Linked DNA regions of Azospira inquinata. The protein of the gene in region 2 interacts with the protein of the main gene of each other region in a pairwise test. Links are inferred from orthologs where the notes say so. Each region holds a gene or a part of one and is shown on either strand. Other genes may lie near its edges.

Region 1 (7,825 bases), 1.8 Mb from region 2 along the record:
AAATTTCCCGCCCCGACCCCCGGCCCCAGGTGGTGGGGCAGGTACTGGAAGGCCTGGTGGATTACACCTATAACCACTTTGTGGCGGAAGAGGTGCTGCTCCTCCAGTACGGCTATCCGGAAACGGAAGACCACAGGGCGGAGCACGACGCCTTCACCTCCACCGCCACCAAGCTTCTCCTGCGTTTCGAGGCGGGGGAAAGGGTGGGGCAGGAAGCCCTGGAATTTTTGAAGCAATGGCTGGTGCACCACATTTGCCAGGTGGATCGGGCCTACGCCCCCTTCCTCAAGGCCCAGGGCGTCAAATAAGGCCCAGAGCCGTTCTTGTGGGTAAAGGGCCTTCCCCGGGGCTTAGGGGGTGGGGAAGCCGGGCTTGCGGCGTTCGATGAAAAAGGAACTGCCCGCCTGTTTTTTCGCCTGTTTCTTGGCCTGGGCCGCCGCTGCCGCGATGTCGTGATGGGAGGCGTAGAGCCCGGGTTCCACCCGTAAGGCGCCGATGGACAGGCTGGGCAGGGGATTGAAGACCCGGCGTCCCTTCCGGTCCTCCCCGATAAAGCCGCCCCGAGCCATGTCCGGGGCATCGATCAAGTCCACCAGACAGTCATCAAAGCGCCGCAGAATGCGGGCGCAGCGGCTTTCCCAATCCGGACTCTGGAACAGGACGATGAAATCGTCGCCACCGATGTGGCCGATAAAGTCCAGATGGGGGTCTCCCTCTGCCGTCAGCACATTGCCCAGGAGCTGGATCAGGTCGTCCCCCCGGCGGTAGCCGTAGGCATCGTTGTAGGGCTTGAAGTTATCCACATCGCAGTAGCAGGCGGCGAAAGGGGTGCGGTTTTCCAGCAGCCGCTCCGTGTGTTCGTTGATGGGCACGTTGCCCGGCAACTGGGTCAGGGGATTGGCGTAGCGGGCGGCGGAGATTTGCATTTCCGTAATCAGGGCCATCAGGTCCTGACCGCTGCCCACCCCCAAATAGGCGCCGTCTGCGATGACGATGAAGCCATCGTAGAGATTGTGCTGGGCGGCCCGGGAAATGAGCAGGCCCACCTCCTGGACCGACAGGTCCTGATCCACGATCAGGGGGGTGGGGTCCATGAACAGGGTGCAGGCCTTGCGTCCGTACAGCTCCCGCCGGTAGGGCCGGGCGAAGCGGTCGATCAGGTTGTGCCGGTTGATGAGGCCCAGGGGCTGGCCGTTGCACACCACGGGCAGAACGTGGAGCTGGGGGTCCTGTTCAAAGCGTTGATACACCGCGTCATTCAGGGTTTCCGGGGAAATGGGCTGGATGGGCTGGGCCAGGTGGCGGGCGGTCTTGGCTCCGTGACCATGGGTGCCCTTGGGAAAAACCGCGATATGCCGGTCCCGCAGGGCATTCAGGGCCTCCAGGGGCGGCTGGCTGGCCGGGGCTGGATGGGGGCGGGCGATGAAAAAGCCCTGGCCGCAGGCAATGCCCAGATCCCGCACCGTGGCGAAATCCTCCTCCGTTTCAATGCCCTCGGCGATGATGAAGGCGCCGCAGGCTTCCGCCAGTTCGTGCATGGAACGGACCAGCTGGAATTTGAGCCCGTCCTGGGCGATGCCGGCGATGAAGTGCCGGTCAATTTTTACGTATTCCGGGCGCAGTTCCGACCACATGCGCAGATTGGAAAAGCCTTCCCCCAGGTCGTCGATGGCCACCTGGTAGCCCTGGCCCCGGTAATACTGGAGGGCGTCGTGAATTTCCCCGAAATCCTCGATCTGCTCGTTTTCCGTAATTTCGATAATGATGCGGGAAGGGCTCAAGCCCAGGTCCCGGAGCAGGCCCATGGTCCGGCCATTGCGGAAGGCCGGGTCCTGGAGACAGCCCGGGCTGGCGTTGATAAACAGTTTGCCGGCCAGTTGGAGTTCGGCAAAGCGGCGGAATATGGCTTCCCGGCAGGCCCGTTCCAGGGCCATGGTGAGCTGGTGGCGGCGGGCCGCCTCGAACAGGGCCAGGGGCATGTGCCAGGGGCTGTCCTGGGGACCCCGGATCAGGCCTTCATAGCCGATATAGGTGTGGGAGCGGTAGTCCAGGATGGGCTGGAACACCGGAGTGAGGGCGTCTCCATCGATCAGGGCTTGCAGGGCATGGGCCTCATCCATGGGATCACTATCCTCTTTGAGAAAACTGGAAGCGAGACGTTGAATCAATGGGGCGGCGGTCATGGGCGCGGGCGACCGAAAACAGGGCCTCAGACTATAAGGGGGGGAGGTTACAGGGACGTGAAGCGTCGCCATCCTGGCCGGTGGACAAAAAAAGGGGAAGGCCAAGCCTTCCCCTTTCTGGGTGTGGAAAACTGGAGTGCCGGATTAATTCACCCGAGCCTTAGCCCGCAGGTTTTGCACCATTTGTTCCACCAGTTGTTGCTGGGCCCGTTGTTGCAGCTGGGGCTTCACTTGGTCGAAGCTGGGGGGCGTCAGGGGACGGGTGTCTTCCAGTTCAATCACGTGCCAGCCGAATTCGCTCTTCACCGGCGTGTCGGTGAATTGGCCCTTCTTCAGTTGCACCAGGGCATCGGCAAAGGGCTTCACGTAGCTGGCCGGAGTGCTCCAGCCCAGATCGCCGCCCTTGTCCTTGGAGCCCGGGTCCTTGGACTGCTTGGCCAGGTCGTCGAACTTTTCGCCCTTCTTCAGCTTGGCGATGATGGCTTGGGCATCCGCCTCGTTTTCCACCAGGATGTGGCGGGCCTTGTATTCCGTGCCGCCCAGCTTGGCCGTAATGGCCTCATAGTCTTTTTGCAGTTGGGTGTCGCTCACCGGATGGGTGCGCAGATAGTCCTGAATGTAGGCACGGATCAGCACGGCCTGGGAGGCCAGGGCCATTTGGGAGGTGACAGCCGGATTCTTTTCCAGACCTTGGCGGCGGGCTTCCTGGCTGAGGATTTCCCGGCGGATCAGTTCTTCTTTGACCGCGTTGCGCAGTTGGGGCGAGTCCTGGGTGCCTTGGGCTTTTTGTTCGTTGATGAAGGACTCAGCGTAAGACTCGGGAATGGCCACGCCATTGACCGTGGCCACAGCCGGGCCTTTGGCACTCTTGCCAGCGGCGAAGACGGGAGCGGAGGCCAGAACGCCGGCCAGCAGAGCAACGGCCAGCTTGGATGCGCTATGCATGGATGATCCTTTTATAAAAGGGTGTTGAGGAAAGGGTGATTATAGCGAAGCTTCTTCCGGTGTCATGGCCTTTATGGCAAGCGCATGAACCGGTCCTTGCAGCAATTCCCCCAGGGCCGTATAGACGAGCCGGTGCCGGGCCAGGGTGGAAAGCCCGGCGAAGGCGGGGGAAACAATTTCCAGACGAAAGTGGCCGCCGCCGTTGTGGGCATGACCCGCATGGCGGGCCGATTCGTCCTGGAGTTCCAGATGGGTGGGGGTCAGGGCGGCCAGCCGGTCCTGAATCTGGGCCAGCAGAGCCGCCTTGGCGGCGTCCCCGGTCATGCGGGAAAAACCTGGCGGAAGGGTTTCACCGTGACCGCCTGATAGACTCCGGCGGCCACGTAGGGGTCCTGATCCGCCCAGGCCTGGGCGGCTTCCAGGGAAGGGAACTCTCCCACCACCAGACTGCCGGTAAAGCCTGCCGGGCCCGGGTCCGGGCTATCGATGGCCGGGCAGGGGCCGGCCAGGATCAGCCGGCCTTCGTCCTGTAGCACCTGGAGACGGGCCAGGTGGGCCGGTCGGGCTTCCAGGCGCAGGGCCAGGGAACCGGGCCGGTCTTCACTGATAATGGCGTAGAGCATCAGGATTTTTCCTCCTGTTCCTTGAGGTAGGGAGCCAGCATGAGCCCTTGTAGCAGGGTGAAAACCAGCATCAGGCCCATGCCGCCAAAGAGTTTGAAATTGACCCAGGTATCCAGGGAATAGTGGAAGGCCACGTAGAGATTGGCCGCCCCCATGAAGGCGAAAAAGCCGCCCCAGGCCAGATTCATCTTGTGCCAGGCGGCCGGAGGCAGCTGGATCTTTTCCCCCAGCATGGCGCCCATGGGATTGCGTCCCATAAACAGGGTGGAAAACAGCAGAATGGCGGCGAACAGCCAGTAAAGCACCGTGGGCTTCCATTTGATGAAGGTTTCGTCGTGGAGCAGCAGGGTGGCGCCGCCGAACACCAGAATAATCACCAGGCTCACCCAGAGCATGCCATCTACCTTGCGTCCGTGGAATTTGACCCAGGCGATCTGGGCAATAGAGGCCAGGATGGCGGCGCTGGTGGCGGCGTAGATGCCGCCGAATTTGAAGGCGACGAAAAAGAGCAGAACGGGGAAAAAGTCGAATAGAAACTTCATGGCAAAACCTGGCAAAGGGGACGGTGATTATGGCCCCTTTTCCTGACCACTGTCCATGCGCCCCCACCCGGAAAAGCCCGACGGGCCGCGCCTGTGGGGGCAGCCCAGGGCGCCCGGATGGCGCTCCCCGGAGCAGAGGCGAAATGCTAGGATGGGCGCCTGTCCCCTTTGGGCGGCGGCCCGCCCCGTCCCGTTTTCAGGCCAACCATGGACGCCCCTTCCTTTCGCCGACGTTTTTTCCCCAACCGTCTCAGTGCCCAGATCGCCCTGCTGGTGTCCCTGTTGTTTATGGCCACCGTGTTCGGCTACACCTGGTACACCGCTGGGGAACAGGCGGCCATGGCCCGGCAGGCGACCCTGGAGCAAAGCCGGGCCATGGCCCGGGATCTGAGCCGGTTGCTGGACGCTCTGCCCCAGGACATGGATGGGGCGGCCCTCCTGAGCCGGGCCGTGCAGAGCCCGGAACTCATGTCCCTGGCCCTGGTGGGGGCAGATGGCCGGGTGCGCACGGGCACCTGGGCCCGGGGGCAAGCCACCTCCCGGCTGACGCCGCCTGCCGGACGGGGGGACCAGGAAGAAGATCGGGGGGGCGCCCTGGTGCTCTGGCAGCCCCTGGCCGCCGGCGCCGGCTGGCTACGTCTGGAAGTCAGCCTGGAGCGGGTCACCGCCCTCCAGGCCCACATTTGGCGGGATAGCGTGGTGGCCGCCCTGGCGGCCCTGGTGGGCAGCAACGGTCTGCTATTCCTCTTCCTCGCCCGGCCGTTGCAGGCCCTGGATCGGGCGACGGAATTTGCCGCCCGCCTGGAAGACCGGCGGGGCGACCGGCTCCCCGACTATCGGGGCAATGTGGAAATCCAGCGTCTGGTGGCGACCCTGAACCGGGTTTCCCGGCGCCTGAAGGACCAGGAAGACACCATTGAGGAAAATAACCGCTTTCTCACCAGTGTCACGGACACCCTGGGGGAAGGGGTGGTGGCCACGGACGGAGAAGGGCGCTGTACCTTTGTGAACGGGGAGGCGGCCCGGCTCCTGGGCTGGCCCCGGGAGGCCCTCCTGGGGCAGAACTTTCACGATAAGGTGCATTTCCAGACCGCCACGGGCCTGCCCCTGGCCCAGGCGGATTGCCCCCTCCATGGCCCGGCTGCCGCCGGACACGCCTATCGCTCCGATCTGGACGCCTTTACCCGGCAGGACGGCAGTATTTTTCCCGTCTCCCTGGTGTCCGTGCCCCTCCTGGAAGGGGACCGGCCCCATGGAGCGGTGCTGGCCTTCCAGGACATTACGGAGCGGAAGCGGGACGAGGATTTCCTCCTGGCTACCACCTCCCGCCTTTCCGCTCTCATCGAGAGTATGCAGGTGGGCATTCTGGTGGAGGATGAAAACCGCCAGATTGTCCTGGCCAATCAGGCCCTGGGGGAATTGTTCCGCCTGGAGGTGAATCCCCAAGAGTTGATCGGCGCGGACAGCCGCCGGGTTCAGGCTCATCTCTGGCCCCTGTTTCAGGACGGGGAAGGTCACGGGGCCCGGGTGGAGGCGGTGGTGGCCGCCCGCCGTCCCGTGGTGGGGGAGGAAATCCGCCTCAAGGATGGCCGCATTCTGGAGCGGGACTGCATCCCCATTTTCCTCTTTCCCCTGGTGGCCCAGCCCGAGGATTACCGGGGCCATCTCTGGCTCTTCCGGGACATTACCGGACGCAAGCAGGAGGCGGCGGAACTGCATCAGGCCAAGGAGCAGGCCGAACTGGCCAATCGGGCCAAGGGGGAATTTCTGGCCAACATGAGCCACGAAATCCGCACCCCCATGAACGGCATTCTGGGCATGACCGACCTGGCCCTGGAGACGGAACTGAGCCCGGAGCAGCGGGAATACCTGGAGATGGTCAAATCCTCCGCCGATGCCCTGCTGGGCATCATCAACGACATCCTGGATTTTTCCAAGATCGAGGCGGGCAAGATGGAGGTGGAAAAAATTCCCTTCCCCCTTCGCCCCCTGGTCATGGATACCCTGAAGCTTCAGGCCCTGCGGGCCGAAGACCGGGGCCTGGAACTGGTGGCGGATCTGGACCCGGCCCTGGGGGAACAGTACCGGGGCGATCCGGGGCGCCTGCGCCAGGTGCTTCTCAATCTGGTGGGCAATGCCATCAAATTCACCCACCGGGGCCATATCCGGGTTTCCGTGGCGCCGGACCGGGAGCAGCCGGATTGTCTCCATTTCGCTGTGGCGGACACCGGCATTGGCATTGCGCCGGACAAGCAGGCCCTGATTTTCGACGCCTTTTCCCAGGCCGACAGCTCGGTCACCCGGCGCTTTGGCGGCACCGGCCTGGGGCTGGCCATCTGCGCCCGGCTGGCCGGGCTCATGGGGGGACGGCTGTGGGTGGAAAGCGAAGTGGGGAAGGGCAGTGTCTTCCACTGCACCGCCCGTCTGGAAGCCCTGCCCGGGGCTGGTCCCACTTTCCCCGCCCTGGCGGGGGCGACCCTGTTGCTGGTGGATGACAACCCGGCCACCCGGCAAGCCCTGGAAAACTCCCTGAGCCATTGGGGCGTGGCCGTCACTGCCCTGGCTGACGGGGGGGATGCCCTGGTGGAGCTAGCCCAGGCCCGCAGTCGGGAACAGCCCTATGCCCTGGTGCTGGCGGATGGGGACATGCCCCTGCCCGACGGTTTTGCCCTGGTGGAAGCCCTGGCCCGGGATGGGGCCCACCCGGAACGCACGGTGATGATGCTGCCCGCCGCCCGGCTGGCCCGGGACGGGGAACGCTGTCGCCAGCTGGGGGTGGATGCCTACCTCTGCAAACCCGTTTCCCCCTTCGACCTGGGCCAGGCCCTATGCCTGGCCCTGAGCGGGGAAAGCGCCCCGGCCCGGCCCGATCCGGCCGCTTCCCTGCGGGCGGCCCAGGCCTGGGGCCGTTCCCTCAAGGTGCTGGTGGCGGAAGACAATCCGGTGAATCAGCGTCTGGTGGCCCTGCTCCTGGAAAAGGCCGGGCACCGGCCTGTGCTGGTGGACAATGGCCGGGAGGCGGTGGCCGCGGTGGCCCGGGAGGATTACGATCTGGTGCTCATGGACATGCAGATGCCGGAAATGGACGGCCTGGAAGCCACCCGCCGCATCCGCCGGGAAGAAGCCATCCGGGGCGTTACGGCGCCCCTGCCCATTGTGGCCATGACCGCCAACGCCATGGCTTCTGACCGGGAACAGTGCCTGGCGGCGGGCATGGACGGCTATCTGGCCAAGCCCCTGCGCCAGGCGGATTTTTTTGCGGTCATTCAGTCCTGTGTGCCGCCCGAGGCGGGCTTGCCCCGGACGGCGGAGGAAGAAAGGGAAGCCATGATGCCAACGGTTGTTTCCGGGGAGGTGGAAAACTCGATCCCCTCCTCTCCGGCCCATCCCTCTGCCCCTGGGGCTCCCTCCGGGAAATCGGCGGCGTGGGAAGGGGCACCCCCGGCGGACCGTCAGGCAGCCCTGGCCCGCCTGGAAGGGGATGCCCAGCTTCTGGATACCCTGGTGCAGATGTTTGCCACTAACGTGCCCG
Region 2 (7,785 bases):
CACCCTGGTGGGAGATGCGGGCAAACGCCTCCACACCGGCCGCTCCCGTAACGACCAGGTGGCCACGGACATCCGCCTCTGGCTGCGGGACACCATCGATTCCATCGTAGAACTGATCAAGGCCTTCCAGACCGCCCTTTTGGCCCTGGCGGAAAAGGAAGCGGCCACCCCCATGCCCGGCTCCACCCACCTCCAGGTGGCCCAGCCCGTCACCTTCGGCCACCACCTGCTGGCCTATTTTGAAATGACCCAGCGGGACAAGGAACGCTTCCTGGATTGCCGCAAACGGGCTAACCGCCTGCCCCTGGGGGCCGCCGCCCTGGCCGGCACCACCTATCCCATCGACCGGGAATTCGTGGCCCAGCAGCTGGGCTTTGACGGGGTCTGTGAAAACTCCCTGGACGCGGTGTCCGACCGGGATTTCGGTATCGAATTCTGCGCCGCCTGCTCCCTGCTCATGACCCACTTCTCCCGGCTCTCGGAAGAACTGGTGCTGTGGATGAATCCCCGCTTCGGCTACGTCAAAATCGCCGACCGCTTCTGCACCGGCTCTTCCATCATGCCCCAGAAAAAGAACCCGGACGTGCCGGAACTGGCCCGGGGCAAGACCGGCCGGGTGAACGGCCATCTGGTGGCCATGCTCACCCTGATGAAGGGCCAGCCCCTGGCCTACAACAAGGATAACCAGGAAGATAAGGAACCCCTGTTCGACGCTGCCGACACGGTGATCGACACCCTGCGCATCTTCGCCGACATGATGGGGGGCATCCAGGCCCGTCCGGAAAACATGCGCAACGCCCTGGCCCAGGGCTTTGCCACCGCCACCGATCTGGCCGACTACCTGGTGCGCAAGGGTCTGCCCTTCCGGGAAGCCCACGAGGTGGTGGGCTCGGCGGTGAAGGCGGCGGAAACCCAGGGCAAGGATCTGGCCGATCTCACCCTGGCCGAGCTGCAAGCCTTCTCTCCCCTGGTCCAGTCCGACGTGGCCCAGGCCCTCACCGTGGAAGGCTCCCTGTCCGCCCGTAACCACATCGGCGGCACCGCCCCCGTCCAGGTGAAGGCCGCCGTGGCCCGGGCCAAGCAACGCCTGTAAACCCCCTCAGCCTTTTCCGGGGCGGCACGCCGCCCCGGATCGGTTTCGCACCGATCTCCTACTACCGCCGCCGGGCACCTTAGCCGGCGGCGGTTTTGTTTAGGGTGCCGGAGGACGGTACGGCTGTGGTGGCAAGGCACCCACGCCCAACCGTCGCCCCATGCCTAGCGGCACAGGCCACGCCCCCTTCCGGAAGGGGTAAGCCCATTCCCCGGATAGAATTTCCCTCAGCGCAGGGTGAACAAATATTTGCGGGGCGGCTTGGGGGCCTCCTGGGGGCTTTCCTCCGCCCCACCGGGGGCGCTATCGGTGAGGCCCATCACCTCCCGCAGGCGCTGGCAGAGCTGGAGCAGCTCCGGATTCCCCGTGCCTTCCGCCAGGGCCACCATGGCCCGGGCGTATTCCACGTTTTCCCGCATGTAATCCACGTCCGTAATGCGGTTTAAAGTGCGCCGCAACAGTACGTGGATGCGCCCGATCAGGGCAAAGACTTCACTCTCGTTGGACATGCCTGCTCCTTTCTTCGTCCGGGCCTCCCGGGGAGACCCGTGCCAGGGAGGGAGACCCGACCATCTGGAGACGCCCCCTCCGGGCATTCGGGCAACGGCACCCGCCGGCCCGGATGCCCCTTATTCCAAACGTTCCCCGTGCTGGGTGATATCCAGGCCGGTCTGCTCGTCCTCTTCTTCCACCCGCAGCCCCACCAGCAGGCTCACCACCACCAGCACCAGGGTGGTGGCCACGGCGCTGTAGGCCACGGTAACCCCCACCCCCACCAGTTGCTTCCAGACGCTGCCCGCCACCCCGCCCACCGCCGGGGAGGCGAAGACGCCGGTAAGGATCGCCCCCACCATGCCCCCCACCCCGTGGATGCCGAACACGTCCAGGGAATCGTCATAGCCGAAAATACGCTTCAGGGCCGTGGCTCCCAGGTAACAGGCCACGCCCCCGGCCACGCCGATGAGGAAAGCGCCGCTGGGCTCCACGTAACCGGAAGCGGGGGTCACCGCCACCAGCCCGGCCACGGCGCCGGAGACCAGACCCAGGGCGCTGGGCTTGCCCCGAACCACCCACTCCACCACCATCCAGGCGCAGACGGCGGCAGCAGTGGCGATCTGGGTGGCCAGCATGGCCATCCCGGCCCGGCCATCCGCCGCCACGGCGGACCCCGCATTGAAGCCGAACCAGCCCACCCAGAGCAGGGACGCCCCCGTAATGGCGAAGGCCAGGTTATGGGGCACCAGGGGCTCGCTGCCATAGCCCAGGCGCCGCCCGATGAGCAGGGCGGCCATGAGCCCGGCCACACCGGTATTGATATGGACCACCGTGCCCCCGGCGTAATCCAGCACCCCCAGCTTATTCAGCCAACCGTTGGGCTCCCAGACCCAATGGGCGATGGGGGCATAGACCACCACGGACCACAGGGCAGCAAACCAGAGCACGGCGGCAAAGCGAATGCGCTCGGCAAAAGCCCCCACCACCAGGGCGGTGGTGATAATGGCGAAGGTGAGCTGGAACATGCAGTACACCGACTCGGGCACCGGGGCTTCCGTCACCCCGGAGAGGGAATCCAGATTCAGGCCCTGGAGCAGGAGCCGGTCCGCCCCCCCCAGCCAGCCCGTACCGGGGCGCAGGGCTAGGCTGTAGCCCATGAGCATCCAGGTCACGGTGACCAGGGCGGCACAGGCAAACACCTGGGTCATGGTGGATAGCACATTCTTCTTGCGCACCATGCCGCCGTAAAACAGGGCCACCCCGGGCAGGGTCATGAGCAGCACCAGCACGGAGGCGGTGAGCATCCAGGCCGTATTGGCCCCATCCGCATGAGGTTTAGGGGTAGAGGTCGAAATCGGGGCTGGCGCCGTGGCAACTGGGGCGGCGGTCGTAGCCGGGGCCGCCACGGCGGGAGCCGGCGTCACCTCCGGCGCCGCCACCACCGGAGGCGGGGCCAGTTCCTTCTGCTGGACGGCAGCCGGGGCCACGGGCTGAACCACCGCCCCCTCGGCGGCAATGGCCTGGCCAATGCCGTAGGACCAGAAAAGACATAGGGAAATCAGCAAACGCAGGACGCGCAGCAGGATGGTCATGGGTTCTCCGCTCTGTTGTAGTTTTCTTGGAGAATGCCCTGCAAGGCCCATGCCAATGGGGTGTATTTCCCCCAATCCAGGCAGGATCAGGCTTAGCCGGGGGAAATCCCGTGAGATGCTCGCCCCGCCTTGGTGCTCCCTTTCCCCTCCGCGCCCCAAGGAGGGACCGGAGCCGGGGTCAGCGGGAGCAGAAGTCCCGGCGCCAGCCCAAGCCTTCCCGCTGGGTCAGGGTGCTGCGCACCAGGCCGGTGGTGGTATCGAAAAGCACGTCAAAACGGGCCGGATAGGTCCAGACGTCGCAGTAGCGCCATTCCCAGACCAGCTCATGGCGCTGGGGATAGGTTTCCACCCAGAAGGGGGGGCCGAAGCGGCGCAGGATGTCCTCCTTGCTTTCCCCGGCCCGGACCTGGGCGAATTCTTCCTCCACCAGCACATTAGCCACCCGGCGCACCTTACCCTCCGGCCCCAGGGTCACCATGTAGGTGTCGTAGCCCATGGGCCCCATGGGATAGGCCAGGCGCTCGCCGCCGTCCGGCTCGGGCCAGCGCATAGCGGGCACGCCCCAGGCCCGCAGCACCTCATCCCGGGTGCTTTTACCCGGCACAAAGGGCTGGGCCGCACAGGCGGCCAGAAGGCATAAGAGAAAGGCCGCGGTAAGACGGCGGACGAGGGAGGAAAAGGGAAGGGGCCACATGGCCGCCAGCATGCCCCCGGTGGCAGCCTTTGGGAAGTCCCCCCGGGGGAAAGCTGTGTAACCAAAGTCACCGACAGCCCCGTACCCCGGGCCTAAGCTATGGCATATCAGCAAACGTTAATACACAGGAGACATGCCATGGGCAGCAAATCTTTCGTCACCATCACCAGCGACGTTTCCAAGGCCTTGGAAACCCTGCGCCAGGAAATCCCCGACACCATGCAGGGCTTTGGCGCCATGGCCAAGGGCGCCCTCAAGGGCGGCGCCTTGAGCGAACTGGAAAAGGAACTGATCGCCCTGGCCGTGGGCGTGGCCAGCCGCTGTGACGCCTGCATCGGCTTCCACACCAAGGCACTGATCCGCCTGGGGGTAACCAAGGAACAGCTCATGGAAACCCTGGGGGTCTGCGCCTACATGGGGGGCGGCCCCACCCTGATGTACGCCGCCGAAGCGGTGCGGGCCTACGAAGAGCTCTCCGCCCGGATCAAACCCAAGGCGGAATAAGGGCATCAGGGGCGGCTTGTTGTCCCCCCGGGACGGGCAACAAGCCGGACAGCGGCGCCTATAATGGGCCCCGTCATGCTCCGGTTCCGGGGCCCCTGCGGACGGGGCGCCGGGGCCAGCCCCAACCCCAAGGAAACCGTCCCCATGTTTTGCCAGCAATGCGGCCATCCGTGCAGCCCAGAGGATCAAGGCTGCCCCCGCTGCGGCGGCCCGATCGGCGCCGCCCAGGTGGAGGCCTCCGAGACCAATCACCAAACGCATCCAGATGCCCCAGGGGCGCCGGGGGCTCTGGCTCCCGAAGTAGCCCCAGCCGTAGGGACAGGCCAACCTTCCCAGGCGACCCTTTCCCAGACAACGCAGGTTAACACCCGACCACACCCCGAAGCCGAACCCGGTGCTGGCCCAGACTCTCGCCCCTCGGCTTTGGCTAAGGCCAGTCTCTCCGCCCCAGCGGCGGAGGCCCCCCTTCCCGGCCCGGGCAATCCGCCCTCCCCGGCCCAAAGCCCCCTCTATGCCCTACGGATTATCCTAGGCGCCTTGGTGCTGGCCGTCGCCGGCGCCGCCCTCTGGTGGTATCAGGGCCCCAGCGGTCACGCCCCCCGGGCCGTGACCACGGGCAGCATCACGCCCCTGCAAGGCGCTCCGGCCCCCAATGCCCAAGCCCCCTTTAACCCGGCCCTGGAGCCCCTGCCGGTGATTCCGGAACAGGATCGGCGGGTGGTCACGGTGATTCCCAAGGGCAGTACCACGGCGGCGCCCCCCACCCTGTGGGAACATCGGCAATGGGTGGCCAAGCTGCGCCAGGGCCCGACCCCCAGTAGTTGCGCCGAAGCGGCCCGGCGCCTGCACAAACTCCATCCCCTGCCGGAAAATCAGGCCCGGGCCACCCTGTTAGAAGCTTTCCCGGACCTCTGCGGCACCCCCACCGGGGAACGGACGCCCCCGGCCCATCCGAGTCCGGACTAGGGGCCTAACCATGGGGAAGCCACTCGCTGAGGCCGTGTTTCCCCTTCCCCAGTTTCCAATCTCCTCATCCCTTCTCCTCGGCTCCGGCGGGGAGCCGTCGGGGAGGTTGATTGGGGCTAGCCCCGCGGCCCCTGGGACAGCAGCCGGGTTAGTCCGTCCCAGCAAAAGGCCCAGCCCCACTCATGCAGAAAGCACGGCCAGAGAGCGCCGGGCGTTGTAGGAGCCACGGCCCCTTCTGCACAGCGCCACCACGCCCAAACCCAGACAGGCCTTGGGCCGAACCCCCACAGATAGCCCGAGCCAGAGTACTGCGCCTTCAGCAACCGCGCCCACAAAAAAGCCGGGAGGTGCTCCCGGCTTTTTTCTTGCCCCGGCCCCCTGGGGCGCCGTGGGGCGGAACATCGGCCCACGCCTCAGGCCTGGGCTTCTCCCTGGGGCGCCAGCAGGGCCTGGAGTTCGCCGGACTGGAACATTTCCCGCATGATGTCGCAGCCCCCCACAAACTCCCCATTGACGTAGAGCTGGGGAATGGTGGGCCAGTTGGCGTAGTCCTTGATGCCCTGACGGATTTCCGGTTCCATCAGCACATTGACGCTGAAAAATTTGGGTACGCCGCAGGCCTTGAGAATCTGCACGGCGGTGGCGGAAAAACCGCATTGGGGAAACTGGGGGGTGCCCTTCATGTACAGCACCACCGGATTGCCCGTCACCTGTTCCTTGATCGTTGCTTGAACGTCCACGCTTGTTTGCTCCATCCGAATATGAGTTGGGTTCCGCTTCCGCCGGGCTTTTAGTCGGCTAAATCCCCATCTGCCCGGGGCAGGCGGCCGCCGCTGACCCGTTCGATATCGCCCAGGTCCCGTCGGGAAGCTATGTCTTTGAACCCGGCGGCGCGGAGAAGTTCGCGCACCGCTGCCGCCTGGTCATAGCCGTGTTCCAGAAACAACCAGCCCCCGGGCACCAGACAGGCGGGGGCCGCCGCCACAATGGTCCGAAGGCACGCCAGACCATCCCCCCCATCGGTCAGGGCCAGATCCGGCTCAAAGGGCAGGCCGTTCTGGGCCAGATGGGGGTCCTGGGCGGCTACGTAGGGGGGGTTGGAGACGATAAGGTCAAAACGCTCCCCGGCCAGGGGCGTGAGCCAATCCCCCTGGCGGAAATCCACCCGGGCCCCGAGGCGCTCCCCATTGGCCCGGGCCACGGCCAGTGCATCGGGGGATAGGTCCGTGGCCGTCACCCGGGCGGTGGGGCATTCCAGAGCCAGGGTCACGGCTACCGCGCCGCTCCCCGTGCCCAGGTCCGCGATCCGGGGCGCTGGCCGGTGGCGGACATGTTCCAGGGCCAGCATGACCAGGAGTTCCGTGTCCGGCCGGGGAATGAGCACCGCCGGGCTGACATGGAAACTGCGCCCGTAAAACTCCCGCTCCCCGGTCAGGTAGGCCAGGGGCTCTTCCCGCTCCCGGCGCATCACCAGGCCCATGAACTGTTCCAGCTGGGCCGGGGTCAGGCGCCGCTCTCCGTGGGTGAGAAACTGGACGTGGTCGATGCCCAGGGTGTGTTGCAGCAGGAGCCGGGCATCCATGCGGGGGATGCGCCCTTTCACCTGGCACACCACCTGGGCCAGGGTGGGGAGATCGGCCCTGGGGGTAAGGACGGAATTCATGGGCGCTCCCCGGGGCACCAGGAACAGACTGGCCCCTGATGGGAAGAACGGCCCCCGGCCAGAAGCATGGCCCCGGGTACCGGGGCGGGGCCCATGTCAGGCCTCCGCCGCCAGGGCCGCCAGCTGCTCCGCCTGGTGTTCGGCGATCAGGGCGGCGGTGATTTCTTCCATGTCCCCGTCCATGATCTGGTCGATCTTGTACAGGGTCAGGTTAATGCGGTGATCCGTCACCCGACCCTGGGGGAAATTGTAGGTGCGAATGCGCTCGGAACGGTCGCCGCTGCCCACCAGGCTCTTCCGGGTGGCCGCTTCCTTGGCCTGCTGCTCCCGCACCTGCACGTCCTTGATCCGGGCAGCCAGCACCCGCAGGGCGGAGGCCTTGTTCTGGTGCTGGGAACGGCCATCCTGACATTCCGCCACAATGCCCGTGGGAATGTGGGTGACCCGCACCGCCGAATCGGTCTTGTTAATGTGCTGGCCGCCGGCCCCGGAGGCCCGGAAGGTGTCGATGCGCAGATCCGCCGGATTGAGATCCACATCTCCCACCTCGTCCGCTTCCGGCATGATGGCCACGGTACAGGCGGAGGTGTGGATGCGGCCCTGGGTTTCCGTGGCGGGTACCCGTTGCACCCGGTGGGCGCCGGATTCGAACTTGAGCTTGGAATAGGCCCCCTGGCCCACCAGACGGGCGATAATTTCCCGGTAGCCCCCCAGGTCGGATTCGCTGGCGGACAGGATTTCCACCTGCCAGCGCTGACGCTCCGCATAGCGGCTGTAC
Region 3 (7,676 bases), 1.2 Mb from region 2 along the record:
GTCATATTTTCATCATGTCCATGCCGCCCAAAGATACCACGCTCACCGCTCCCGGGAAGGGACGCTTGGCGGAAAACCAGGCAGCTGCCTATCTCACCGCCCGGGGCCTGGCCATTCTCGCCCGCAATTACCGGGTCAAAGGGGGAGAGCTGGATCTGGTGGCCATGGACGGCCCGACCCTGGTGTTTGTGGAGGTACGTTTGCGCAGTCGGATGGATTTCGGCGGCCCGGAAGCCAGTGTCACCGGGGCCAAACGCCGCCGCCTCAGCCTGGCCGCCCGCCATTGGCTGGCGGGCCCGGGAGCCCGGCACCGGGGCCCCTGCCGCTTCGACTGCCTGCTCCTGCGCCGGGTGGATGACCCGGCGCCGGAATGGTTGCGCCACGCCTTCGACGAAGAAGGCCATGAATAGCCGGTCCCGCCCCGGCCCCCTCCTCCTGGCAGCCCTCCTGACCGGACTGGGCGGGCCGGGGCACGGAGCCGAAGGGCCGCCCACCCTGCGCATCCTGATCCAGACCTCCCCCCTGGCCGGGGCCCAATACTATGCCGCCAACCGGGTCTGGGACCAGCTCCGCCCGGGGGACCGGCTGACCTTAGCCCGGGAAGGGGAAAATCCCCACGATTCCCGGGCCATCCGGGTCGCCTGGCACGGGGTACAACTGGGTTACCTGCCCCGTCTGGAAAACGACGCAGTAGCCGATGCCATGGACCGCCACGCCCCCCTGGAAGCCCGTATCAGCCGCCTGCGCCCGGACTCGGATCCCTGGCGTCGGGTGGAAGTCCAGGTCTTTCTGGTGATCCGGAGGAGCGTGTTAGAATGAGCTTCCAATTTCACCTGCAAGTGCCTCACTTAACGATGGATTTAATCGCCCGCATCAGCCAAAACTTCCAGGACAGCGCCCAAACCAAACTGGACGCCATGGAGTTGCTCGCCGCCCCCATCGCCGGTGCCGTGGAAACCATGGTCACCGCCCTGGTCAATAACGGAAAAATCCTGGCCTGTGGCAACGGGGGCTCCGCCGCCGACGCCCAGCATTTCGCCGCCGAGCTGGTGGGCCGCTTTGAAGCGGAACGCCAGGAATTGGGCGCCATCGCCCTGACCACGGACAGTTCCATTCTCACTGCCGTGGCCAACGACTACAGCTACAACCAGATTTTCGCCAAACAGGTCCGCGCCCTGGGCCAGCCCGGGGACGTGCTGCTGGCCATTTCCACCTCCGGTAATTCCGCCAATGTGATGGAAGCCATCCAGGCCGCCCACGACAACGACCTGCGGGTGGTAGCCATGACCGGCAAGGGCGGCGGCAAAATCGGCGAAATGCTGAAGGACGGAGACATTCACCTCTGCGTTCCGGCGGATCGCACCTGCCGTATCCAGGAAACCCACCTGCTTACCATCCACTGCATCTGCGACGGCATCGACTGCCTGTTGCTGGGAGTTGAAGAATGAAATCCACCATGCGCCGTCTGGCCCTCCCCCTGCTACTGGCCGCCGTCACCGCCGGTGTCCAGGGCTGCTTTCCCTTTGTCGCCGGGGGCATGACCGCCGGCGCCCTGATGATGGCGGATCGCCGCTCTTCCGGCACCTACGTGGAAGACGAAGGCATTGAGCTGAAAATCGGCAATCGGATCAGCGAACAGCTGGGGGACCAGGTCCATGTCAATGTGACCAGCTACAACCGCAAGGCCCTCATCACCGGGGAAGTGCCCAGCGCCGAAATCAAGGACAAGGTGGGCCAGATCGCCGCCGAGGTGCCCAACGTCACCGGCGTGCATAACGAAGTCCAGGTGGCCGGCATCAGCTCCTTCTCCGCCCGCAGTTCGGACACCCTGATCACCTCCAAGGTCAAAGCCCGCTTCGTGGATGGCAAGCGTTTCAGCGCCAACTGGGTGAAGGTGACCACGGAAGCCGGCGTGGTCTATCTCATGGGCCTGGTTACCCAACAGGAAGCGGATGACGCCATTGAACTGGCCCGCACCACCTCCGGAGTCACCAAGGTGGTCAATCTGATGGAAATCATCAGCTACTCCCAGGCCAAGGAACTGGGCACCCGCTCCAACGACAATCCGGGCGTCCCCTCCCCCAACAATACGGCCCGGTAATAAGGCTTACGGCCAAGGGCCACGGGGCGCGGCGCTCAAGCTAAAGCACCGCGCCTGTGCCACGCCAACGCTAGCACAAGCTTCGGACCTTCGAGCCAAAGCTGCCTCGGTTGGGCAAACCAGGGCCGACAAAAAAAGGGCGGGATATCCCGCCCTTTTTCTTTGCCAATTTTCCGATCAGCGGATGCGCCGGACCCGGGCGCCCAGGCGGGAGAGCTTTTCTTCAATGCGCTCGTAGCCCCGGTCCAGGTGATAAATACGCTCAATCACCGTTTCCCCGTGGGCCACCAGACCGGCGATCACCAGGGATGCGGAGGCCCGCAGGTCGGTAGCCATCACCGTGGCGCCCTGGAGCTGTTCCACTCCCTTGACCACCGCCGTGTTGCCGGTGATATCGATATTGGCGCCGAGCCGGGCCAATTCCACCGCGTGCATGAAGCGGTTTTCAAAAATGGTTTCCCGAATGGTGGCCGCCCCTTCCGCCACCGTATTGAGGGCCATGAACTGGGCCTGCATGTCCGTGGGGAAAGCCGGGTAGGGGGCGGTACGCAGACTCACCGCCTTAAGCCGGGCGGGGGCTTTGAGATAGATGGAATCGGCCTCGCAGCGGACTTCGCAACCCGCTTCCAGCAGCTTATCCACCACCGCCTCCAGATAGGAACAGGAGGTGCCGGTAAGGCGCACCTCGCCCCCCGTGGCGGCGGCGGCACAGAGATAGGTGCCCGTTTCGATGCGGTCCGGCATGATGCTATGGCTGGCACCGTGGAGTTTTTCCACCCCCTGGATACGGATTACGTCCGAGCCAGCCCCGGTAATTTTGGCGCCCATGGCGATCAGGCAGTTGGCCAAATCCACCACTTCCGGTTCCCGGGCGGCGTTTTCCAGCACCGTTTCCCCATCCGCCAGGGCGGCGGCCATCATGAGGTTTTCCGTACCGGTCACGGTCACCATGTCGGTACAAATCCGGGCCCCCTTCAGGCGACCGGCCTTGGCGTGGATGTAGCCGTGCTCCACCCGCACCTCCGCCCCCATAGCCTGCAAGCCCTTGATGTGCTGATCCACGGGCCGGGCACCGATGGCGCAGCCACCGGGCAGGGACACCTTGGCCTGGCCGCAGCGGGCCACCAGGGGCCCCAGCACCAGGACGGAGGCCCGCATGGTCTTCACCATGTCGTAGGGGGCTTCCGGATTGTTCATGGCCTGCCCGTCCAGCACCACACCATCCGTGCCTTCCAGGGTGACCGCCAGCCCCATCTGGCCAAGCAGGCGGAGCATGGTGGCCACGTCGTTCAGATGGGGCAGATTGGTCAGGCGCAGCACGTCAGCGGTGAGCAGCCCGGCGCAGAGAATGGGCAGGGCGGCATTCTTCGCCCCGGAAATGGGCACTTCGCCCCGCAGGGGCACGCCGCCCTGAATCGCCAGCTTATCCATGTTGCAGTTCTCTCCATTCTTCCGGGGTATAGGTGCGCATGGACAGGGCGTGTATTTCCCCGCTATCCACCCGCCCACCCAGGCATTGAAAAACCCGTTGCTGCCGCTGCACCCGGTTCATGCCGGCAAATACCCCGCTCACCACCAGGGCCTGGAAATGGCGGCCATCGCCTTCCACTTCCAGGGTCTGGCAGGGCATGCCTTCCTGAATATAGGTGCGAATCTCTTCCACCTGCGCCATCTTAACCTCTCAACTTGTAACCGCGCCCCAGCAATAGGAGACTTCCCCCCACCACCAGGAGCAACACACCGCCGGATACCGCCAGACTGAGCCAGGGGTCCGCATCCCCCACCCCGAAAAAACCGTAGCGGAAACCGTCAATCAAATAAAACACCGGATTGTAATGGGAGACGCCCTGCCAGAACGGGGGCAGGGAATGAATGGAATAGAACACCCCGGACAACATGGTCAGAGGCATGATGAGGAAATTCTGGAAGGCGGCCAGCTGATCGTATTTATCCGCCAAGATTCCGGCCACCATACCGGCGGCCCCCATGAGGGCGCCCCCCAGCAGGGTGAAGGTGAGAATCCAGAGCGGATGGGCAAAGGTCAGGGGAGCAAAACAGGCAGTCATGGCCAGCACCCCGGCCCCCACCGCCACGCCCCGAACCACGGCCGCCGCCACGAAGGCAAGAAAGAATTCCCCATAGGACAGGGGCGGCAGGAGCACGAACACGATGCTGCCCGTGACCTTGGACTGGATCAGGGAGGAAGAGGAATTGGCAAAGGCGTTCTGCAGCACGGACATCATCACCAGCCCGGGGGCCAGAAAGGCCGTATAGGGCACCCCGTGGACCTGGAGGCGACCTTCCAGCACATGGGCAAAGATGAGCAGGTACAGGAGGGCGGTCAGCACAGGGGCCGCCATGGTCTGAAAGCCCACCTTCCAGAAACGCAGCACTTCCTTGCGGAACAGGGTGAGAAAGCCGGTCATGGAGCCCCCTCTCCCCTTCGGACATCGGCCCCATCCCCTTCCATCAAATGGAGGAAGACGTCTTCCAGGTCCGGCGCCAGCAGGCGCACATCCTTGACCGGGCAGGCGGCCTCCTGGAGGCGATTCAACAAGGGCCCCATTTCCTGCCAGCCCGCCAGGGGAATGCGGATCTGGCCCGCCCCATCCTCCCGCCCCCGAGCCGCCAAATCCGCAGGCAGACGGCCACCGGGCAACAGACGCAGGGCCAGGGTGTGGCCGGAATAGCGGCGCAGCAGGGCCTCCGTCCGATCCAGGGCAATCAGCTGCCCGCCCTTTAACATGCCAATGCGGCCGCAGAGGGATTCCGCTTCTTCCAGGTAATGGGTGGTAAGAATGATGGTGTGGCCGTCCCCGTTCAGGCGGCGGATGAATTCCCACAGGCCTTGGCGCAATTCCACGTCCACTCCGGCGGTGGGCTCGTCCAGGACGATCACCGGGGGCCGGTGTACCAGGGCCTGGGCCACCAGCACCCGGCGCTTCATGCCCCCGGAAAGGCGGCGCATATTGGTGTCTGCCTTGTCCGTCAGATCCAGATGGAAAAGGATTTCGTCAATCCAGGCATCGTTGTGGGCCAGACCGAAATAACCGGACTGGAGACGCAGGGTTTCCCGCACGGAGAAAAAGGGATCGAAGACCAGTTCCTGGGGCACCACACCCACCAGGCGCCGGGCGGCCCGGTAGTCCCGGCCCACGTCGTGGCCGAGAATGGCAATGCGCCCGGAGGAGGGCCGGGTAAGCCCGGCCAGACAGGAAATCAGGGTAGTTTTGCCGGCCCCGTTGGGGCCCAGCAGGCCGAAGAATTCCCCGGCCTCAATGTCCAGGGATACCCCGTTCAAGGCGGTAAAGTCGCCGAAACGCTTGACCACCGCCTCAAAGGAGACCGCCACCGTCATGGGGAAACACCCCTGGCGTCAGGCCAGGGGCAGTAACTCGGTGACGCCGTATAAGCCGGCCAGACTCAGAAGGCTTTGGGGAGCATGGGCGATCTTGAAGCTGTGGCCCCGAGCCGCCCCTTCCCGCAACCAGGCGAAGAGCACGGTGAGGGCGGAGGAATCCGCCTCAGGCACTTCCGCCAGATCCACGATCTGCACTCCGGCATTGGCCGCCAGCAGCGCACTGCCCTGCTCGGCCAGATCCCGGGCCGTATCCATGCGGATGGATTGCTTCACCCGCAGGGTGGCACCCGCCAGTTCCATCATTTTTTGCCGTTACCCGAATCCAGGGCCTTGTTCTTGGCCTGGAGCATCTTGATCAAGCCGTCCATGCCGTTGCTATGGACTTCTTGGCTGAAGGAGCTGCGATAGTTGGTCACCAGGGAGACCCCGGCCACCACCACGTCATAGACCTTCCAGCCGTCCGCTTCCTTTTCCAGCACGTAATCCAGCTGAATGGGCTTGCCCCGCTTCTGATTGACCTGGGTACGCACGGTCACGTCCGTATCCCCGGGGGCCATCTTGAAGGGCTTGTATTCCACGGTCTGATCCCGATAGGCGGTCAGGGCGTTGGAATAGGTACGCACCAGCAGGGTCCGGAATTCCTGGGTCAGCACCCGCTTTTGGTCCGGGGTGGCCTTGTTCCAGTCCCGGCCCAGGGCCAGGCCGGTCATGCGGGTGAAATTGAAGTGGGGCAGCACCTTGGTTTCCACCAGGGCAACCGCCTTCTTGGTATTGCCGTTCTGGAGGTCCTTATCCTGCCGGACAATGGTCAGCACTTCTTCCGTTACGTTTTTCACCAGCACGTCGGGGGTGCTGGTATCCACGGAAGCGAAAGCGGAAGCGGCACAGGCCAGAGCGCCGATAAATAGGCCAATTTTTTGCAGAAGCTTCATCACTCAATCCATCTCAAAACAGTTGTAATCGCTCACCGCCTCAAGGCTGGGCGGCAGGAGCGGCGGGCGTGGCGTCATCCCCGGAAGCGGCCCCTGTGTCGGCCGACCCGTCATCATCGGTCGCGGCCGGCGGATTGCCGTCATAAATCAGGCTGCGACGATTTTGCAGGTACGCATCCCGGATATAGGAGTATTTGTCGATGGCGGCTTCGTCGATCACCTGTTCCGCCGGCAGGGCGGCGGCCCGGGCATCGATCACCCGAAGCAGGAGCAGGCTGTTCCGGGTGGGAATGTTGCTCACATTCCAGACCGGATCAAAGTGGGCGTCCATGGCGTAGCCAAAGGAGTCCCGCAGCGTCCGGGGCCCGATCACCGGCCACACCACATAGGGGCCATCTCCCACGCCCCAGCGACCGAAGGTCTGACCGAAGTCTTCCTCATGTTTTTCCAGCCCCGCGTTGGAGGCCACATCGAAGAGACCGAAAATCCCCACCGTGGTGTTAATCAGGAAACGCCCCGTATCGGAAGCCGCATCCTTGGGCTTGCCTTGAAGCAGGTCGTTCACCGCGATAAACACATCGCCCACGTTGGAGAAGAAATTGCTCACCCCGAGTTTTACCGGGTCAGGAAGCGCCGCATCGTAGCCCTTGGCCACCGGCTTCAACACCGCTTTGTCCAGGCCTTCATTGAAGGAGAACATGGTGCGGTTGAAGCCCTCCCACGGATCCCGGGGATTCTGAGCCGAAGCGCAGCCCCCCAGAATGAGCAGGGAAGACAGCAGCAGGGCAAGGGAAGCTGTGGGCTTCTTGGCGATTTTTCGATCCACGACGTTTCCTTTGTATCCGTTCAGGCCCCTGGGGCCCTATTGTTTTTCCGCCGCATCCGTTCCTTCGGACGCCTTGTTGAAGAGGAACTGGCTAATCAGCTTCTCCAGCACCACGGCGGACTGAGTCTTGGTAATGGTGTCCCCGGGGGCCAGCATCTTTTCATCGCCCCCCACATCCAGGCCCACGTATTGTTCCCCCAGCAGACCGGAGGTCAGGATGGAGGCAAACGTGTCCTTGGGGAATTTGTAGCGGGAATCCACATCTAGGGTCACCACCGCTTGGTAGCTCTGGGGATCAAAGCGGATGGCGGAGACGCGGCCCACCAGCACCCCGGCGCTTTTCACCGGTCCCCGGACCTTGAGCCCGCCGATGTTATCAAATTTGGCCTGGAGCTGGTAAGTCTCGGCGAAATTGGAGCCGGACAGGTTGCCTACCCGCAAGGCAAGGAAAACCAA

The links.
Region 1: the proteins of grxD (region 2) and Azoinq_RS01720 interact in binary tests that used the Escherichia coli proteins (3 or more experiments, as listed by UniProt). The link is inferred for Azospira inquinata from one-to-one orthologs.
Region 3: the proteins of grxD (region 2) and Azoinq_RS04325 interact in binary tests that used the Escherichia coli proteins (3 or more experiments, as listed by UniProt). The link is inferred for Azospira inquinata from one-to-one orthologs.

Annotation. Positions count from the first base shown.
Region 1 is NZ_CP064782.1:383,644-391,468, reverse strand. The notes cover bases 1,811-4,685. They hold Azoinq_RS01720 (BolA family protein), read right to left. Parts: upstream 3,453-4,685; coding sequence 3,168-3,452; downstream 1,811-3,167. Other genes in these bases: Azoinq_RS01705 (hybrid sensor histidine kinase/response regulator), read left to right, coding at 4,501-4,685; Azoinq_RS01710 (septation protein A), read right to left, coding at 3,751-4,293; Azoinq_RS01715 (YciI family protein), read right to left, coding at 3,449-3,751; Azoinq_RS01725 (peptidylprolyl isomerase), read right to left, coding at 2,328-3,128; Azoinq_RS01730 (GGDEF domain-containing protein), read right to left, coding at 1,811-2,120. In the rest of the region: Azoinq_RS01735 (bacteriohemerythrin), read left to right, coding at 1-308; more of Azoinq_RS01730, read right to left, coding at 351-1,810; more of Azoinq_RS01705, read left to right, coding at 4,686-7,825. UniProt on the Escherichia coli protein: Transcriptional regulator that plays an important role in general stress response. Has many effects on cell morphology, cell growth and cell division. Acts by regulating the transcription of many genes, including dacA (PBP-5), dacC (PBP-6), ampC and mreB.
Region 2 is NZ_CP064782.1:2,201,035-2,208,819, reverse strand. The notes cover bases 4,422-7,256. They hold grxD (Grx4 family monothiol glutaredoxin), read right to left. Parts: upstream 6,085-7,256; coding sequence 5,758-6,084; downstream 4,422-5,757. Other genes in these bases: prfA (peptide chain release factor 1), read right to left, coding at 7,104-7,256; prmC (peptide chain release factor N(5)-glutamine methyltransferase), read right to left, coding at 6,135-7,007; Azoinq_RS10085 (hypothetical protein), read left to right, coding at 4,919-5,344. Also shown: argH (argininosuccinate lyase), read left to right, coding at 1-1,093; Azoinq_RS10105 (hypothetical protein), read right to left, coding at 1,321-1,602; Azoinq_RS10100 (ammonium transporter), read right to left, coding at 1,723-3,180; Azoinq_RS10095 (hypothetical protein), read right to left, coding at 3,359-3,874; Azoinq_RS10090 (carboxymuconolactone decarboxylase family protein), read left to right, coding at 4,013-4,378; more of prfA, read right to left, coding at 7,257-7,785. UniProt on the Escherichia coli protein: Monothiol glutaredoxin involved in the biogenesis of iron-sulfur clusters.
Region 3 is NZ_CP064782.1:974,779-982,454, forward strand. What follows is about bases 2,150-4,875. They hold Azoinq_RS04325 (BolA family protein), read right to left. Parts: upstream 3,774-4,875; coding sequence 3,525-3,773; downstream 2,150-3,524. Other genes in these bases: murA (UDP-N-acetylglucosamine 1-carboxyvinyltransferase), read right to left, coding at 2,279-3,532; Azoinq_RS04330 (ABC transporter permease), read right to left, coding at 3,775-4,527; Azoinq_RS04335 (ABC transporter ATP-binding protein), read right to left, coding at 4,524-4,875. In the rest of the region: rsmI (16S rRNA (cytidine(1402)-2'-O)-methyltransferase), read right to left, coding at 1-5; Azoinq_RS04300 (YraN family protein), read left to right, coding at 21-410; Azoinq_RS04305 (HIRAN domain-containing protein), read left to right, coding at 403-819; Azoinq_RS04310 (phosphoheptose isomerase), read left to right, coding at 855-1,448; Azoinq_RS04315 (BON domain-containing protein), read left to right, coding at 1,445-2,101; more of Azoinq_RS04335, read right to left, coding at 4,876-5,459; Azoinq_RS04340 (STAS domain-containing protein), read right to left, coding at 5,478-5,765; Azoinq_RS04345 (MlaC/ttg2D family ABC transporter substrate-binding protein), read right to left, coding at 5,762-6,394; Azoinq_RS04350 (MlaA family lipoprotein), read right to left, coding at 6,435-7,220; outer membrane lipid asymmetry maintenance protein MlaD, read right to left, coding at 7,257-7,676. UniProt on the Escherichia coli protein: Involved in cell resistance against acid stress.